One region of the Paenibacillus sp. p3-SID1389 genome, then DNA from elsewhere that is predicted to be linked to it. Evidence: riboswitches for the same ligand, from Rfam matches in the RefSeq annotation. Region 1 holds a riboswitch; each other region holds the start of a gene.
What was found. A riboswitch is a leader RNA that binds a small molecule or an ion and turns the genes downstream of it on or off. The one in region 1 is predicted to bind cyclic di-AMP.
Positions count from the first base shown of each region.

Region 1 (4,888 bases):
GGCGATACCTACGGGGCGCTGGGCGAAGGGTTGGAAGCTGTCCTGTTGCTGCTTGCAGTGCTGATTTTTGCCCATTGATAACTCGCGGAGCGGAGGTGCTCTTGGGGGAGGGGACCTTCTACGGCGAGCGCTTTTGCATCATTATCCCCTTGAATCAGAACCAAGGAGAAAAGAAGAAGGTTAGAGCTGGACAGATTAATCGAGAATCCTAAGAGAAACAGGTCGACTGTTAAGTAGCGGAGAATCAAAATCGTGCATTATCACCGTATGCTGAATGAAAGGGATAATGGTGGAAAGGTCGAGCGTCATCACCACCACCTGATCGAAGGGGATAATGGTGTAAAAGGCCCTGGCAAGATACTACACTGCTGCACGGTTTGGAAAGGAGGGGAACGCGATGGGCGAAAATCATAAGAAGCTTCTGGATCAGGATCAGGAAAAAAGCGCATCAGCATCAGGTGCTGTACTCATGGTTCAAGGGACGGCGTCTGACGTGGGCAAGAGCGTGATCGTGACGGCGCTGTGCCGTATTTTTGCGCAGGATGGGCTTAGACCAGCTCCGTTTAAGTCGCAAAATATGGCTTTGAACTCGTATGTTACAGCGGACGGCCAAGAGATTGGACGGGCCCAAGGCATTCAGGCGGAGGCTTGCGGCATTGCCGCCACCACCGACATGAATCCGGTACTGATCAAGCCAACTGGGGACATGCATTCGCAGATCGTTGTTCATGGGCGTCCTTACCGCCACTTAAGCGCATCTGATTATCGTGAGGAATTTTTGCCTAAAGCCAAGCCGCTGGTGATGGAAGCGCTCAGCCGGCTCCGCGACAAGCATGGCATTGTGGTGATCGAGGGGGCTGGGAGCCCGGCGGAAATCAACCTGAAGCAACGGGATATCGTCAACATGAACTTGGCTGAATGGGCGGATGCTCCCGTGATCTTGGTGGGGGATATTGACCGCGGCGGCGTTTTTGCTTTTCTCGTTGGTACCCTGGAGCTGCTTGAGCCACACGAACGCGCCCGCGTAAAAGGGTTCATTATCAACAAGTTCCGCGGCGATTTGTCTCTATTGCAGCCCGGGCTGGATTGGCTGGAGCAGCGGACCGGAATCCCCGTACTAGGAGTGCTCCCCTTTCTGCCTGATCTGGATATCGAAGCAGAGGATTCCGTTGTCCTGGATACCTATCCTGCCCATCCAGAGCAAGCGCCAAGTAAGGAACTGGACATCGCAGTCATCCGTTACCCGCATATTTCCAACTTCACCGATTTTGATCCGTTGGCCGCCGAACCGGACGTGTCGCTACGTTATGTAAGCAAGCTGTCGGAGCTTGGGCATCCCGATGCGGTGATTTTACCGGGGACCAAGGATACGATCAGCGATCTGGAATTTTTGCGTAGGCAAGGGCTGGCGGAGGCTATTTGCAGCCTGATTGAAGAGGAGACGCGCACCCAGCTGGTCGGAATCTGCGGCGGATATCAAATGCTGGGAGAACAACTGCATGACCCCGAAGGCGTGGAGTCCAATGAACCGAGGTCTGCGTTAGGATTGGGCCTGCTCCACTTGGCAACAACCTTCCTCCCAGGCAAAAAAACGGTACGGGTGCACGGCTATACGTGCGAGGACCAGCCGATATCGCTGCACTCTAAGAACCGCCGGCTGCCGATCTCAGGCTATGAGATTCATGCCGGCTCGACCCAGCAGCTGCGGGACACTCGTCCCTTATTTATGCTTCGGGTCAATGAGGAGCCAGTACAAGGGTCAGGGACAGCCCCGGAGTTAGAACAGGCTGAGACGCAAACACATCCGGAAGGCGCAGCCCGCGCCGATGGCAGGGTGTTTGGGACGTATCTGCACGGAGTGTTCCATAATGATGCCTGGCGACGTGCTTGGCTGGACGGACTGCGTACGAGCAAAGGGCTCGAACCTTTGAGCGTCACCTTTGTTTCTTCCTCGCGGAAGGAGGAAGCCTTCGATCGGTTAGCGGAGCAGGTTCGCAGGCATTTGCGCATGGATCTCATTTACGACATCGCCGGGATCCAAGGTAAGCTTTGACAAATCGGGTGATGTTAGGGTAGGATAAAAGTACGCTTAATTTTCGATGGGTAAAGTCGAAAAGCGGGGGAACCAATCTTTTGGGGCGAATCGTTGTAGGATTAACGTAGGGAACCATCTTTCCCGAGCCCGTCAGCTAACCTCGTTTGCAGTGGATGGGTCATTTTAATATTATTTCAGTCATCAATTAATGACCCTGTTCTTTGAAGCGGGGTCTTTTTGCGTTCTGCAAGACCTTTGACCCGAGCATTCGGCGGAGTACTCGCATTCACTGCAAGTTTCGAGCTTCTTCTTTACGCATCGCACTATTAAAGGAGGAGAGGATTTATGGCTAGTCCGAAGTACATCACCGATATTGCCAAGGTGAGCCAGTTGTCCGAGCAGGAGCGGCAGGAGTTGAAACCGATTACGGACAAATTCGTTTTTCGGGTGAATGACTACTATTTGAATTTGATCGACTGGAATGATCCAGAGGACCCGATCCGCAAGTTGGTGATCCCCAATACGGGAGAGCTGAAGGAATACGGGCGTTGGGACGCTTCCGACGAAGCGGCGAACTATGTGGTGCCTGGCTGCCAGCATAAATACCGCACGACCGCGCTGCTGATCGTGTCCGAGGTTTGCGGCTCCTATTGCCGGTATTGCTTCCGTAAACGGTTGTTTCGCAACGATGTGAAGGAAGCGATGGCGGATGTCACGCCTGGCATCGAGTATATCGCCCAGCATCCTGAGATCAACAACGTCCTGTTAACCGGCGGTGACAGCTTGATTTTGGCTACAAAGAAACTGCGTTCGATTCTCGAACGGCTAAGAGCCATTGAGCATGTAAAAATCATCCGACTCGGCTCCAAAATTCCTGTTTTTAATCCTATGCGTATTTATGAAGATCCGGAATTGCTGGATCTGATTAGGGAGTTCTCCACTGTAGACCAACGGATTTATGTCATGGCGCATATCAATCATCCGCGCGAAATTACCCCTGAAGCCAAAAGAGGGTTCCAGGCGTTACACGACGCTGGGGCTATCGTGGTTAATCAAACGCCGATTCTCAAAGGCATCAATGATGATGCGGCCGTGCTTGGCGAATTGCTGGACCGCTTATCGTGGGCCGGCGTCACTCCGTACTATTTCTTTATCAATCGTCCCGTTGCTGGAAATGCTGATTTCGTGATCCCGCTGAAACGAGCATATCAACTGGTGGAGGAAGCGAAAGCCCGTACATCGGGGCTTGGCAAACGCGTGCGGCTTTCAATGAGCCATTCTTCGGGAAAAATCGAAATCCTGGCCATTGAAAACGGGCAGGCTTATCTCAAATATCATCAGTCCCGGGACGGTGAATACGGCAAATTTATGATTTTGCCTTGCCCGGATGATGCTACCTGGTTCGACGATCTGCCAGGCAGTGAAGCGTACTGGAAGAAGCCGGAATCGAAGTTGGATACGCAGTCGGATCAGCCAACGGAAGACGCTGCAAGCGCAGTGTCCATTACGGGATAAAACAAAACGTACCCTTCCGCTTCCCTGATCAGGAGAGCGTGAAGGGTACGTTTTGTTTTTAGAGTCAGATCCGGAATTTTGCGATCGACTCCTGCAGCGCCAACGCCTGCTCATGCAGCGAACGAACCGTACGCGCGTGATTTTCCATTTCGCTCAGTTGTTGCTGCGAATAGCTGCTGATTTGCTCCATGTTAGCGAGCGACTTGGCGGTAATATTGGCGGATTCCTCCACCGATGCGGTCACTTCCTCGGTACCGGCGGATACCTCTTGGGTGGATGCCGAGACCGATTGAATCGTCAAGTTCACGTTCTGAATCAGCTTAGTTAATTGTTCAAACGCCTGACCAGCTTGCTTCACCCGTTCTGTTCCGGAGACGATTTCCTCGCTGGCCCGTTGCATAGCGTTGACGGAGTTTTCCGATTCTTCTCGAATACTGAGCAGGTTCTCACCGATTTCCTCCATCGCCTGGCGGGACTGCTCAGCCAGCTTACGGACTTCTTCGGCGACGACAGCAAACCCTTTGCCGTGCTCGCCGGCCCGTGCCGCTTCGATCGCCGCATTCAGTGCCAGAATATTAATTTGCTTCGTAATTTCCGTAATGGTTACGACAACGTTTGAAATTGACTCCGAGCGATCATTCAGCGTGCGGATATGCCCCAGCGTCCGATTAGCCGCATCTTCTACATGCTGCATCTGCGTAACCGCCGTTTGTGCCAAAGTATTCCCGGCACCGGCTTCATCCGCAGCTTGTCCAATCTGTTCGGTGACTTCGGCAGACGAAGCGGCAATGTGCTGTACACCTTGCGAAATTTCTTCCATCGCACGGGCGTTTTCGGCTGCTGCGGACGCAATCGTCATGCTGCCGGCTTCGATTTCCTTCGTCGCTACATTGGAACGGGCGATCAGATCCTCAAACGTCGTAACCGAACGGGACAAGTTCTCTGAGCCGTCGACGACCGCCCGGGACGTTTGCATCACGGCAGCGAACATGTCTTTGAGCTGATGAGTCATCGTTTGGAAGCTCCCGGCTAATTGGGCGATTTCGTCATTTCCTTTCACTTCGATGGTATGGCGGAAGTCCCCGCCAGCCATTTGTTCCGTGACCGTCACGAGCTTTCGGATCGGCTTCGTGATTCGCGTACTAACAAAGTAAGCTGCCGCCATGCCCGCCACAATGACAAGCAAGGTGATGCCGATACAGATGTATAAAATTTGGTCTTTCTTCTTATCGATGAAGGTAGCGTCAAGGCCCACGGCGAGCATCGCTTTGCTGCCGGGAATCGCGATGAAAGCTGTTTTGTGCGAGCCGAATTTGTCGGTATACAACTCACTGATTT
Region 1 covers NZ_JALXVO010000002.1:51,485-56,372, reverse strand. The annotation lists gene cobS (adenosylcobinamide-GDP ribazoletransferase) at 1-78, shown strand, start outside; gene M3G15_RS01170 (cobyric acid synthase) at 398-2,053, shown strand; cyclic di-AMP (ydaO/yuaA leader) riboswitch at 2,077-2,219, shown strand; gene M3G15_RS01165 (KamA family radical SAM protein) at 2,381-3,550, shown strand; gene M3G15_RS01160 (methyl-accepting chemotaxis protein) at 3,615-4,888, opposite strand, start outside.

Region 2 (4,888 bases), on a different contig from region 1:
TTGCAAGTGTCCGGCGATATCCAAGATCAGCTTGGTACGCAGGAACGGATCTTCGGTGATATCGAGAAGACCTCCTGTAAGTTGGTCGAACTGTCCGAGAATATGAACGGATTGACGAACGTGTTTAAGCTATAATCCATCAATACGGCATTAGAAAGGGCGTCTGATTTTTACAGACGTCCTTTTTCTTCCTTCCTTCTGAACGAAAGGGATAATTCTGTAAGGAGGCTTTCAAGACCTATACCGCCCAATCCATCCAAATCATCGATTCCTGCTTCAAATGGCGCTATAATAAGCATGATCATACTGAAATTAGACAGACAGCGTGGGAGAGGAGCGGTGAGGAGCATGTATGGAAATGATGGGGTACTGGATAGGCGGACACTGAAGGCGGCCTTTGACCGGACGGTTTATCAAGTGGTGGGCCACGGAAAACGGAATGTAGAGGTGCTGAAGCAGGCTTTTGCCGAGATCAGCGGCGGGGTAGACAGCGACATGTACGGTACAGGACAAGCGCTGGAAGCCTTCGAAAGGAAAATGGCTGCGGTGCTCGGCAAGGAGTCGGCTGTATTTTTTCCGAGCGGCACGATGGCGCAGCAAATTGCTTTACGGATTTGGTGCGACCGCAAAGGATCGAAACGTGTGGCCTATCATCCTTTATGCCATTTGGAAATTCATGAGGAAGACGGATTAAAGGAACTGCACGGGCTGGAGCCGATTCTCCTGGCGGATAAGGATCGGCTGATTGAGATGGAGGACGTTCGGCAACTGCCGGAGGATGTCTCGTGCCTGCTGCTGGAGCTGCCGCAGCGCGAAATCGGCGGTCAGCTGCCGCCGTTCGCGGAGCTTGAAGCCATTTCCGCCTACTGCCAGGAGCGGGGCATTAAGCTGCATCTGGACGGAGCCCGACTGTTCGAAGTGTTGCCTTACTACGAAAAAACCGCCGCAGAGGTTTGCGCCCTGTTCGACAGCGTCTATATCTCGTTCTACAAAGGCATCGGCGGAATCGCCGGAGCCATATTGGCAGGGGATCCGGAGCTGACGAAGGAATCTAAGGTGTGGAAAAGACGCCATGGCGGGGATCTCATCAGCTTGTATCCTTATTTTCTGAGTGCGGATTACTACTATGAGCAGCGCATAGGAAAGATGGGGATGTATTATCGGCAAGCGCAGGAGATCTCCAGTCTGTTTAATCAATGTCATCGGATGAAGACCGTCCCGGCGATCCCGGTGTCGAACATGTTCCATGTTCATTCGGACGTTCCCAAGGATCGATTGGAGCCCGTGCTGATTGAGGTATATCGGGAAACCGGGGTTGGCTTAACCTCTTTCGTCAAAGAGAAGGCAGATGGGGGAAGTACCTTTGAAATCAGTATCGGAGATCGCTATAGCGAGGTGCCGGAAGATCGGCTGCAGCTGGCGTTCGAGCTGCTGGATAAGAAGTTGAGAGGACTCTCGTTTTAAACCTGTATCGGTTTGAGATCAGAACACCGTAGGAAGCGACTGGATGTCGCTCCTTACGGTGTTTTTTGCATGTATGCTTCGATAATTCAAGCCTGCCCTCAAAAATGAATGCAAGAGGATGATGTATGCGCTTCCTCGAACAAGGTCGATCCCATTTTCCGACCCATTCGCCTTTTCCTCATCTTTACACTTCTTGAGGCGGGGAGTATGATTCATCCGTAGCAATTTGATATGGCGAAAATACCTGATCGCTGAGTTCTTTCTTTATTTCAGAAAGAAACGGGGGAACCAATGAAACGCGTCCAAAAGGGCGGGTTTCCGGGGTGAATCGCTTGATTTGGCCAACTTGGCCAAACTGCGTAGGGCTGCTTTCGTGCCCGAATCCGTCAGCTAACTCCGTAAGCGTCCGAAAGAGGGAATTGTCGCAGTGATCTGCTTGAACTTTTTAAAGCGGCTGCGGGAAGGTCCAACTTTCCTGCGGCCTTTTTGTGTTGTTCGCTGCAGGAATGGGAAGCCTAAAGGACTACGAGCGGATCAGGATTGAAGGCTATTTTGAGAATGAAAAGAGGATTTCATCATGGTAAGCAAACTGAAGCGGGTACTGATCGGCAGACCGATGAAAAGTACCGAAATTGAAGGAGAAAAGCTAAGCAAACTTAAGGCATTGGCCGTATTGTCGTCGGACGCGTTGTCCTCCGTGGCATACGGTACGGAGCAGATTTTGATCGTCCTGATGGCGGCGGGATTTTCCGCGCTCTGGTATTCGATCCCGATCTCGTTTGCGGTACTTGGGCTTCTGTTGATTCTGATTCTGTCGTACCGCCAGACGATTTTCTCCTATCCGACCGGGGGCGGGGCCTATATCGTGGCGATGGATAACCTGGGGCGGTCAACCGGACTGCTGGCCGGCGGCTCGCTGCTTATTGATTATATACTGACGGTAGCTGTAAGTTCGTCAGCCGGTACAGATGCCATAACATCCGCATTCCCTATGCTGCATGATCAGCGGGTGCTGATCGCCCTCCTGATGATTACTATACTGACCATCATGAACCTGCGTGGGGTCACGGAATCGGCTTCAATGCTGGCGGTGCCGGTATATCTATTTGTGGCCTCCATCTTCGTCCTGATTGTGTCGGGACTCTACAAGTATTGGACTGGCGGGATTCATACCAGCGCACCGGAGTTCGGGACGGCCGTATCCAACGTCAGCTTGTTCCTGCTGCTCAAGGCGTTCAGTTCGGGGTGCTCGGCCTTAACCGGGGTTGAGGCGGTGTCCAACGCCATTCCGAACTTCAAGCCGCCGGCGGAGCGGAATGCCGCAACCACGCTGGTGATGATGGGTGTCATTCTCTGCACCATGTTTATCGGTATTAGTGCGCTGGCCTATTGGTACGGAATTGCTCCGGATCCGAAGGCCACCGTAATATCTCAAATCGCTGAATCGACCTTTGGGCGCGGGATCTTGTACTACTTGATCCAGGGCATTACAGCGTTAATCCTGTTTCTGGCAGCCAATACGGCTTATTCGGCCTTCCCGCTGCTGGCGTTTATGCTCGCCAAAGATAAATACATGCCGCATGCGTTTATGGTGCGCGGTGACCGGCTTGGCTTTTCAAACGGAATTATCTTCCTGGGCGTAGCCTCGGCGCTGCTGGTTCTTGGATTCCACGGCGACACGGAAAGCCTGATTCCGCTCTATGCCGTTGGGGTATTTATTCCGTTCACCTTGTCCCAACTGGGGATGATGGTGCGCTGGATCAAGCGCAAGCCGCAAGGTTGGGTGTTCCGGCTTACGATTAACACGATTGGCATGCTGACGACGCTGGGCATTACGCTCATCTTCATTATCACGAAGTTTTCACATGTCTGGTTCGTATTTATCTTCTTGCCGCTCGTGATGTTTATTTTCTACCAGATCCATCGACATTATATCAATATCGCCGACCAGCTTCGGATTGACATCGATAAAGACAAACCTTGCATAAAGGGCAGCACGATCGTCGTGCCGGTGGCGGGCGTTACCCGTGTCGTGATGAACTCGTTAAGCTACGCCAAATCGCTGACGGATAACGTTGTTGCGGTGTATGTCGGATTTGATGATGAGGACATCGAACGGATGGAGAAGAAGTGGGAGGAATGGAATCCGGGGGTTCGGCTCATTACGCTGCGCTCCAGCTTCCGCAGCATTATCCGGCCGCTGATGAAGTTCATTGATACCGTGGAATGGAAAACGGCGGAGACCGATCACATTACCGTCCTGATTCCTCAGTTTATTCCTCGGCACTGGTGGCAGAATATTTTGCATAATCAGTCGAGCTTGTTGCTTAGAGCTTATTTGTTTAACAAGAAAGATATCGTCATTGCGACTGTACCTTATCATTTGCAAAAATAAGCAAATTCCCCCGAAGCCGTCGCAACGGCTCGGGGGACCTTAGTTTAATTATTGAATTTGATCCAGCAGCTGATAAGCTTCCTGTTTGGTTTTCACCTGCAGCAGCTGTTCGCGGAATGCGTCATCCATCAGCTTGCGGGACAGCATTTGCAGAATTTTTAAATGCTCATTGCCTTTGTTTTCGGCAGGGACAGCGATCATAAAGATCAACTTAGCGGGCGTTCCGTCCGCGCTGCTCCAATCCACGCCTTCCGGCTTGATCCCGAATACGACTCTTGGCTTCAGCACCGCCACCGACTTCCCGTGCGGTACGGCGACGTTCATGCCGATGCCGGTAGAGCTTTCTTGCTCGCGCTTCAGAATCGCCTGCTTGAACTCAGCAGAGGAGGTCAGCACACCTTCAGCGTTCAGCTTTGCAATCATTTCGTCGATGATCCCGTCCCGTGTTGACGCGGACAGGGAAGGCTCAATCAGATCCAAACTGATGATATCCGTCAGCTTGCGAACTGTGCTTTGAGCTTCGGCAGCCGGCACGCTTACCGGGCGGACGTTCTCCGCACGTGGCGTTTCCATGGCTGGAGCCGCCTCGTCCGCAGCGCTCGCTTCGGCGAGCTGAGGCTCGACCTGTTCTTTCTTCAGCAATTTGATCATTAAGGCCGTAACGATGGAACCCGCGATGACGGCCACGAAGAACATGAGGACATTGTCAACGGCGCCAAGTACGGCAACGATTGGACCGCCGTGAGCTACGCGGTCGCCGACGCCGCCCAGCATGGCGATGACGGAACCTGTCATCGAGCCGACCATGATGCTGGGAATAACGCGCAGTGGGTCTTGCGATGCGAACGGAATCGCACCTTCGGTGATCCCGAACAAGCCCATCGTAAAGGCGGCTTTGCCGGATTCCCGTTCGGCATTATGGAACTTGCGTTTGAACAAGAACGTTGCCAGGCCCAGACCGATCGGCGGAATACAGATCGCAACGGCGATCGGACCCATGATTTGATAGTTCCCCTCCGCGATCATCGC
Region 2 covers NZ_JALXVO010000005.1:42,249-47,136, reverse strand. The annotation lists gene M3G15_RS03565 (methyl-accepting chemotaxis protein) at 1-135, shown strand, start outside; gene M3G15_RS03560 (threonine aldolase family protein) at 349-1,464, shown strand; cyclic di-AMP (ydaO/yuaA leader) riboswitch at 1,704-1,884, shown strand; gene M3G15_RS03555 (APC family permease) at 2,042-3,859, shown strand; gene M3G15_RS03550 (fructose-specific PTS transporter subunit EIIC) at 3,908-4,888, opposite strand, start outside.
Region 2: another riboswitch for cyclic di-AMP. It lies ahead of M3G15_RS03555 (APC family permease); the one in region 1 lies ahead of M3G15_RS01165 (KamA family radical SAM protein).

Region 3 (4,888 bases), on a different contig from region 1:
AACCGAGGTGGGGAACGTCCTGCGCGAGATTTCTCCGGATTTTCCGGACAAGGTGGCTGCGGTGATCCGGAAGGATTACGAAAATCCGATTGTGGTGAACTTGGTCTCTAGCCCGCTGGATGCGGATCGGATGGATTATTTGCTGCGAGATGCTTATTTTACCGGCGTAAACTACGGGACGATTGACATGGACCGAATTCTGCGGATGCTTCGACCTTTTCAAGGGCGGGTTGTTGTCAAAGAATCGGGGATGCATGCGGTGGAAGACTATTTGATGTCGCGGTATCAGATGTATTGGCAGGTCTATTTCCACCCGGTGACGCGGAGCTCGGAGATCATTCTCCGGCAAATTTTGCGACGGGCGAAGGAATTATACCGGAGCGGGCATTCCTTTAACTTCTTGCCGCATCCGCTGCCATTTTTATTTCAAGGGGATATCGGCGTTGCCGATTATTTGCAGCTGGACGAAGCGTTGATGCAAACGGCTTTCATGCAGTGGACGCGGGAAAAGGATGAGCGATTAAGCGATTTATGTTCCCGGTTTTTAAATCGCAAATTGTATAAATATGTAGAATTGGACACGCCGGAACTGGAAATGCTGGAGGAGATTCGGAACGCTTTTAGACAAGTGGGCCTACAACCTGAATACGACATGGAAATTGATTTTCCGACCGATCTGCCGTATGATGTGTTCCGTCCGGACGATGGGGTTCGACAGAAGCAAATTTTGCTGTTGGACCGGCAGGAACGGCTCCGGGAAATTTCAGAAGTATCGGATATCGTGCGGTCGATCAGCGGCTTGCACCGAGGGAAGACGCATTTGTACTATCCGGATAATAAATTGTGTGCTGTGATAGATCGGCTGCCCCGCCCGGTAGCCCGCATTTTCGAGCAACGGAATTAGGAGGATGACAAGGTTTATGTTATTTGATACGCATACGCATTTGGATGCTCCCCAATTTGACGAGGACCGCGAGGAAGTGATCGCGCGCGCCGTGGAACAAGGGGTTACGCGGATGATTAACATCGGATTTAACCGCGAGACGATCCCTTCGACCATGAAGTTGGCAGAGACCTATGACTTCATTTATGCCGCTGTCGGCTGGCATCCGCAAGACGCGATTACAATGCAAGAGGGCGATTTGGACTGGATTGCAGAATTGTGCAAGCATGAGAAGGTCGTCGCCATCGGAGAAATTGGGCTGGATTATTATTGGGATACGTCACCTAAGGACGTTCAACATAAGGTTTTTCGTGAGCAAATTGGACTGGCTCGCAGCTTGGGCATGCCGATTTCCATTCATAATCGGGACGCTCACGAAGACGTGGTACGCATCCTTCGGGAAGAGAAAGCCAATGAAGTTGGAGGCGTGATGCACTCTTTCTCCGGCAGTTGGGAAATTGCCAAAATGTGTCTAGATTTGGGATTTCATTTGTCGTTTGGCGGGCCGATTACGTTTAAAAATGCAAAACAGCCAAAAGAAGTGTTGGCCAAGACGCCGATGGATCGATTGCTGATCGAAACGGATTCCCCTTATTTAACGCCGCATCCATATCGTGGTAAACGGAATGAGTCCGCTCATGTCCGCTTGGTTGCAGAAATGGCAGCCGAGCTCAAAGGGGTCACTTTTGAGGAAATCGCGGAAATTACCACCCGAAACGCATTGGAACGATTTGGAATCCCGAGTATTTGAGAGCAAAACGGATGAAATAAAGAGGATTTCGGAAAGATTAATGCTTTTTAACCCTCAAAAACAAGGTCATTACATTTTTTTAACCATTTTTTTAAAAAAACGTGGTTGATTCGTCCTTTACAACCTGCATCGAAACAGGATAGAATCTTTTCAGTATCGATTCGGTTCGTTTTGAACCGTACGATGCTTGGTTCCATGAACCAGTCTCGCTGAATCTCCTATGACGGAGAACGGGGGAACCAATACGGATTGCAGTTGGCGATAGCCTGTATGCGTTCGTATTCGATTTCTTTCCAGGGTCTATGGGGTGAATTCAAGGTCATTGCGCCATGAGCGAATGTACTGAGAAAGGGCGGCTCTCTTTCGCCCGAACCCGACAGCTAACCTCGTAAGCGAATAAGAGAGGTCACTCGTGCAGCTATTACACCCAAGACATTCAAGAAGCCACGAAGGAGTTCCTCTAACTCTTTCTCCCGGCTTCTTTTGTTTTGAATAAAAGTAATAGGGTCGTCATACTGTTGGAAAACAGGAGGTGACGACAAGCAGGAGAGACTGGTCAAGGATGCAAAACGCTTAGGATTAAATTTAAGATCAGTGTTCAAAAAGTCAGGTTTTTCAGCACCGAGAAGGTTGGATGAAGCTTGGGACTGAGTAGCGCAGCGTACATGGGGGTACGTGAGCAACGGAAGGCCCGGCTGAATTCAAGATTCGATGCCGAATTCACTTCTTGACCTGCTTCGTGATCAAAAGATGACTTTTTGACTACCTTAGGCGTTTTGTAAAAAGTAACTGTAGTCGCGTCAATCGTTATCATGCATCGACCTAGACGGCGGGACTATGAAGGAGGACGGAAGAAATGGGCATTTTCCGCAAAGAGGAGACCCATGAATCACGCTCATCCAGCATGTCTTACGCAATGCGATGGAAGCATGAGAATTTACGTCAGATAGCGTTCGTCGGCGTTCTGGCCATCGCGGGAATCATCATCATCCTAATCTGGCTGTATAGCCAGGCACAGAAGGAAGTATCCCTGATTGTGGACGGGAATGTCCAGTCTGTGGAGACAACCCAATCCAGTGTAGCTCATCTGCTGGAGGAACAATCGATTAAGCTCAGTGCGAAGGATTCAGTATCCCTCCCGCTGGAAAGCTCGCTGAAGAACGGTGACCGCATTGTCATAGTACGCGCGAAGCCGGTCAATGTGACCGCGGACGGCAATACGAAAGTCCACTTCACGACGCAAAGCAAAGTAGAGGGCGTATTGTCCGAGCTCGGCATCACTTTGGATGAAGACGACAAGGTGACCCCGGCATTGGACAGTAAAGTTACCGAGAACCTGAATGTCAAGGTCGTTCGGGTCAGCAAGCAAACGGTGCAGAGCAAGGAGACTGTGCCCTTTAGCGTGGTCAAAACGTCGGACGACAAGCTGCTAAAAGGTACCACGAAGGTCATTCAAGAAGGTACCGAAGGTCTGGTCATTCACAACATTGAGAAAACCTACGAAGACGGAAAATTCGTGGCGAAGCGTTGGCTCGGCAAAGAGGTCTCCAAGGACCCTCAGCCGAAGGTGATCGCAGTCGGCACGAAGAAACCTACCGAGGTCCTGTCGGCCAGCATAAGCCGTAAGGGAAATACGGTGAACATCAGCGGGACGACGACCAAAGGTGGCGTCTCATTCAAATATAAAAAGATCCTGAAAAATGTTACGTTAACCGCGTATTCGGCGGAAGAAGACGGGATAGGCACCCGTACGGCTTCGGGTACCCGCGTGACGGAAGGCAGAACGATTGCCGTTGATAAAGACGTCGTTCCGCTTGGTTGGTGGGTATACATCGAAGGAGTCGGCTTCCGTAAGGCAGAGGATACGGGTGGAGCCATCGATGGAAATAAGATGGACGTCTATTTTGATAGTCTGAAGGATGCTAAGAAATTCGGCCGCAAGAAGGGCCGCACCGTATACGTAATCGGTCCGACGAAGCCGGAATTGAACTAAGATCTCGTTCTCTTTCGTTTTACAATGCGGAGGGAATGAGATAGTATTAGGATGATGAATAAGACAGTGGATTAGAAGGACAGTGGATTAGAAGAGGATGATATGATCCTCTTCTTTTTGTTATTCTGGTGGAGACAAGCAAGAACAGGAAGGAAGACAGATCCATGATCAAAGAGGTCATCGTGGTGGAGGGCCGAGATGACACCGTGGCCATTAAACGAGCCGTAGAGGCGGATACGATTGAGACGGGGGGTTCGGCGATAGGCGAAGCCGTGCTAAAGAAAATCGCTTTGGCGCAGGAACGCCGGGGCGTGATTATTTTTACGGACCCCGACCATGCCGGGGAGCGGATTCGTAAAATCGTGGCAGCGCGGGTGCCGGGCTGCAAGCACGCTTTCCTGCCTGAGGTCGAAGCTACGAAGAAAGGCGACATCGGGGTGGAGAATGCCTCGCCGGAGGCGATCCGCACCGCGTTGTCCCGGGTGCGCAGCGAAGCGCCGGGAGTAGAGGCCGCAATCACCTGGGAAGACTTGATTAACGCAGGGTTAATCGTACACCCGCAAGCTGCGGCGCGGCGAAAAGCGCTGGGCGAGCTGTTGGGTATCGGATATTGTAACGGAAAGCAGCTCTACAAACGGTTAACCGTGTTCCGCATCAGCCGCGAGGAGTTTGCAGCTGCGTTAGCCGAGTTGGAAAGCAAAGGAGTTTAAGAACCATGAGCATAAGGGAAGACGTATCCACACCGCGCCGGACGAAGGAGATCATTCAGCGGCACGGTTTTTCGTTCAAAAAAAGTCTGGGGCAAAACTTTCTGATCGACCAGAACATCCTCGGTAAAATTGTTGCCGCCGCCGAATTGGACAAGACCCAGGGCGCACTGGAAATCGGGCCGGGCATCGGCGCCTTAACGGAGAAGCTGGCGCAGGAGGCAGGCAAGGTGGCAGCGGTGGAGATTGACCAGCGGCTGCTTCCGATTCTGCAGGAGGTGCTGGAGCCCTACCCGCACGTCCATGTGATCCATGGCGATGTGTTGAAGCTGGACCTAAAGGCTTTATTTGCTGCGGAATTCAGCGGGGTGAGCGGCGTCAGTGTCGTCGCCAATCTGCCGTATTACGTGACGACTCCCATCATGATGAAGCTTCTGGAAGAGAAACTGCCGCTGAAACATATCGTCGTCATGATCCAGAAGGAAGTGGCCGAG
Region 3 covers NZ_JALXVO010000037.1:9,609-14,496, forward strand. The annotation lists gene M3G15_RS14950 (HD domain-containing protein) at 1-904, shown strand, start outside; gene M3G15_RS14955 (TatD family hydrolase) at 921-1,694, shown strand; cyclic di-AMP (ydaO/yuaA leader) riboswitch at 1,892-2,104, shown strand; gene M3G15_RS14960 (resuscitation-promoting factor) at 2,551-3,687, shown strand; gene rnmV (ribonuclease M5) at 3,852-4,397, shown strand; gene rsmA (16S rRNA (adenine(1518)-N(6)/adenine(1519)-N(6))-dimethyltransferase RsmA) at 4,403-4,888, shown strand, end outside.
Region 3: another riboswitch for cyclic di-AMP. It lies ahead of M3G15_RS14960 (resuscitation-promoting factor); the one in region 1 lies ahead of M3G15_RS01165 (KamA family radical SAM protein).

Region 4 (4,888 bases), on a different contig from region 1:
CCTGTTTGCGCTGGACGGCATGCAACATCGGATGAGGCCCGCAAGCAATTACCGTATCGTACGCCCGAAAATCCACTTTCTCTAGAATCGAGCCGCCTACATCCACCGTCACGTTGCCGCGGGACATCGCACGGAACTCCTCTACCAAATAAGGCTCGCGGCTGTAACCGAGATATACGTCTGCCTGCGGTGCTTCCCTAAGCGCATAATAAAACGGAGCGATGCCGATGCCACCGCCTACAAAGGCGGTTCTTCCCTCCAGCGGCGGAAACCCGTTACCAAACGGCCCGTCCAAGGTCAATCGGTCGCCTTGCTTCAGTTCAGATAACCGGGTCGTACCTACCCCCGCAACCCGGATCAAGAAATCCAGCCGATCCTCTTCGAGATCAAAGATACTGATCGGTCGGGACAGTAACGGATAGCGTTCTCCTGCACGCAACATGTAGAATTGCCCCATTTTTCCCGTAAATCGCCCTTGTACGGACAGTTTGAACACCCCTGGTGATATTTCCTCGTTAGCCACTACGATTGCCATATGTTCACCCCACCCCATTTGATTACACTTCATCAAAGGATGCAATTTTTTAGCGGGATCGTCTGTGACATCTCTCACAGCGAATCATGAGAGGAAATCAGCGCAATTTTTCACAATCCATCATGATCTGAAAAAGTTAGGGGATACTAGAGAACATGTACAGTTTTGGGTTGAAGGGGGACTTCAAATTGCTTATTCAGCTTAAGAATGCTCTGGTCTGCTGCATGACCGCTTCTCTGATCATGGTGGGCGGGACGGAATTTTATCCCGTCAAAGCCGCCGCACTGGATCTCGAAAACAGAGGGCCAGAATCTCAGGGGGACCAGGCGGACAAGAAGGCGGCACTCGTGCCCGCAGGTGCCAAGCCGGCAGATCTTGGTGAGCTGCGGCGCAAATATTCAGAAACCTTCATCTTCCGGGGGCCGGAGGTGAAGCAGATTGCACTGACCTTCGATGATGGTCCGGATCCGCGGTTTACGCCGCAAATTTTGGACGTGCTTCACCGGAAAGGGGTCAAAGCCACCTTCTTTGTTGTTGGTGCACGGGCTAAGAAGTTTCCCGGCCTGTTACGGCGGATGCATCACGAAGGCCATCTCATCGGCAATCACTCCTTTAATCATCCGAACTTCCGCAACCGCTCCATTAAGCAGTTCCAGAGCGAGATTTTACGCACGGAGAAAATTATCCAGAACGTCGTTGGATACCGTCCCCAGCTGATTCGGCCGCCTTATGGAGAAATCAAGGAAGAACAGGTTCAATGGGCGAAAAAGAACGGCTACACCCTCGTCAATTGGAATGTGGATTCACAGGATTGGAAAGGGATCGACAAGAACAAAGTGATCTCCAACGTGATGCGCACGGCGGGGCCCGGCTCGATCATCCTTCAGCACTCAGGCGGCGGCGTTGGCTCCGACTTAACCGGCACCATCCAGGCTTTGCCGAAGATCATCGACGCCTTGCAGGCACAGGGGTATCAATTCGTTGATCTTTCCGAGCTGCTGCATACGACCAAATACCGCTGATGTATTGGGAATCTTCTGAAAATCAGGCACTTCGCCAGCAAGCACAAAAAGTCGGCCAGGATACATTCTGACCGACTTTTTTAAACAAGGTGTTTAATTTAATACGTAAAGCGTCACATCTTGGAAACCAAACGATTTCGCATTTGCTGCGCTGCCGGGAATAAAGATATCAATCCGGTTACCCTTGATTGCGCCCCCCTGATCGGTGGCCGTAGCTACAAAAGCCTGATCCGGCAGACCGTCATGGTTGTGGCCGGTCACCAGCACCTTTGTGCCCATCGGAATGACATTCGGATCAACAGCGATGGTACCAAGCTTCAGCGGGTTGCCGAAGTAGTCAACCGCGCCCCATTTTCCATTCTCACTAGCTGATGCCGAATACGCCGATGCTTTCACATTGATCGTTTTCGAGTAAGTAAAGGTTTTCCCCCATGCTTCAACCACGTTCCCGGTAGACATGACCTTGAGCTTGGAAGCGGAAGCAGTTGTCGTAGCTGCGCTCTCCTTCTTCGCCGGAGCAGCGGAAGCAACTCCCGTCGTTTGGGTTTGAACTCCCGGAATGGTGATTTTTAAACCAGCGTAAATATTTTTCGGATTGATGGATGGGTTGGCAGCCATGAGCTTATTCATATCTACGCCATATTTTTTGGCAAGAAGATAAAAAGTATCTCCTTCCACGGCTTTATGTACCGCGTCTGCATGGACGGAAGTCGTCTGCATCGGAATCGTAAGGCTTGCGGCGATCAGCGCCGTTGCTGCAATTTTAGACCAAATACGAGTATTCAAATGAATTGCCCTCCTTTTTACTGCGCCTGCGGAGTTAGTTGTCGGATTCGGGAAAAAGGATCATTCCCGGCGCATCGCTTCGATACGCTTCACCCCAAGAAAACAGTCAGCTAGGCAGCCCCTGTTTTCATCTTTCGTCCCCCGCACCTCAAGTTCAGGTTTCGGCCTACTTAATATATCACAATTTTGTAACCAATAGGTCAGGTAAATCCCACCAAACGGCGGAATTGCTTGATTGGACTGGTTACATTTTTGTGTTCAAAGGTAAAAAGAGTGTAAATTTAGATCGTACGTTCGATCCATCGGAGGACAAAAAACCGCCCGAATGGAAGCTCGGACGGTCCTTAAGATTTATAATACTTTGCTTAAAAAATCCTGCGTACGCTGATGCTTCGGCGCCCCAAACACCTCTTGCGGCGTACCTTGCTCCAGAATGACACCTTGATCCATAAACAGGATGCGGTCGCCAACCTCACGGGCAAATCCCATCTCATGCGTAACGATAACCATCGTCATTCCCCGTTCAGCCAGGTTCTTCATAACGTCAAGCACCTCTCCGACCATTTCCGGGTCCAGGGCCGACGTCGGTTCATCAAACAGCATCACATGCGGCTCCATAGCCAATGCGCGGGCAATCGCAATCCGCTGCTTCTGTCCGCCGGAGAGCTGCGCCGGATAGGCGTCCCGCTTATCCTCCAGTCCAACCGTGCGAAGCAGGTCCATGGCGATCGCTTCCGCTTTGCCTTTATCGAGCTTCTTCACGCGAATCGGCGCGAGCGTAATGTTGTCGATCACGGTCTTGTGCGGGAATAGATTAAAGTGCTGGAACACCATCCCCATTTTCTCGCGGGTTTTATTGATGTCATGTCCCTTGGCGGTGATCGAAGCGCCTTCAAAGGTGATCTCCCCTTCGGTCGGAACCTCTAACAGGTTCAGGCAGCGGAGAAACGTACTTTTCCCCGACCCGCTAGGACCGATGACGACGACAACTTCGCCTTTGGAGATTTCCAGATCGATCCCGCGCAAAATATGGAGTTGGCCGAATTTTTTATGCAAACCTTTAACGGTGATCACTGGTCTTCAACTTCCTTTCGAACACGCCCAAAATCCGAGACAGCGTGAATGTCAGAATAAAGTACATAATGGCGATGATCAAATAAGGCGTCATCCCATCGTACGTAATCGTCACGACGGACTGTGCTTGATAAATCAGCTCGGCCGTACCGATGATCGATACGATCGACGATTCTTTAATGATCGTAATAAACTCGTTGCCAATCGCGGGAAGCACCGATTTGATCGCCTGCGGAATGATGATATGGCGCATAGCCATCCCTTTGGTCATCCCCAAGGAACGGGCCGCTTCCCCTTGTCCCCGATCGACACCTTGAATGCCGGCACGGAAAATTTCCGCCAAATAAGCCGAACTGTTAATGGACAATGTAATCGCACCTGACTGAATCGGGGTGAAATTAATATCAAACATAAATGCGAACCCGTAGTGAATAATCAACAGCTGTACCATCATTGGGGTGCCACGCAGAAATTCAACCCACACATGCCCCAGAAACCGTAAGATCCCCCATGGCGACATGCGCAATAGTGCGATCAACAAACCAAGAAAGAAGCCGCATATCACGCTGATCGCTGCCAAGAGTAGGGTATACTGAACACCGGCCAAGAAGTAACTGCGGTATTCCATAAACATTGAAATTAAGTCCATAACGCCTTCCTTCCTCCTCCTTTACCTTAAACCCTTAAGCAAAAAAACAGAAAATAGCGAAAGCTTCGCTATTTTCTGTGGATGGATATCGTGATTATTTTTCGGCCAGTTCGCTAGCTTCGGCAACGAATTGATCGATGCTGCCTGCGCTAATCAAGCGATCGAGCGTCTTATTCACTTGATCCAACAGCTCTTGGTTGCCTTTCTTAATGCCAATCACGTAGCCTTCATCCTCAGTTACCGGCTTGGCATCGGTGATGACCAGGCCTTTAACGTTCTTAACGAACGATTCTGCGACAGGACCTTCCAAAATAGCAGCATCTACACGGTTGGAGTTCAACTGCATAATGATGTCATTGATTTTAGCCAGCGAGGTCAGTTTGGCATTCGGAATTTCCTTCGCCATTTCTTCTTGAATGGAACCTTGTTGAACGCCGATTTTCGCGCCCTCCAGCGATTCCATTGTGCTGAACTTGTCTTTGTCCGCTTCACGAGTCACCACAGCTTGCTCCGCTTTGTAGTAAATTTGCGACATGTCGATTTGTTCAGCACGTTCTGGAGTTGGGCTGAGTCCAGAAATGACGAGATCCACACGTCCGCTCGACAGCTCGTTCAGCAACGTATCGAATTTCAAGTCTTTAATCTCCAGCTCAGCGCCCAGATCCTTAGCGATTTCCTTAGCGATTTCTACGTCGAAACCAACGATTTCGTCTTCGCCTTTGTCGTTCTTAATGTGGAATTCATACGGCGGGAAGTCCGCACTCATCCCTACGATCAGTTTCTTAGCCGGTTCGGTTTGGTCTCCGCCCGCTTGAGTCTCAT
Region 4 covers NZ_JALXVO010000008.1:53,938-58,825, forward strand. The annotation lists gene M3G15_RS05300 (dihydroorotate dehydrogenase electron transfer subunit) at 1-535, opposite strand, end outside; gene M3G15_RS05305 (polysaccharide deacetylase family protein) at 724-1,557, shown strand; gene M3G15_RS05310 (3D domain-containing protein) at 1,651-2,343, opposite strand; cyclic di-AMP (ydaO/yuaA leader) riboswitch at 2,352-2,520, opposite strand; gene M3G15_RS05315 (amino acid ABC transporter ATP-binding protein) at 2,695-3,417, opposite strand; gene M3G15_RS05320 (amino acid ABC transporter permease) at 3,404-4,066, opposite strand; gene M3G15_RS05325 (transporter substrate-binding domain-containing protein) at 4,161-4,888, opposite strand, start outside.
Region 4: another riboswitch for cyclic di-AMP. It lies ahead of M3G15_RS05310 (3D domain-containing protein); the one in region 1 lies ahead of M3G15_RS01165 (KamA family radical SAM protein).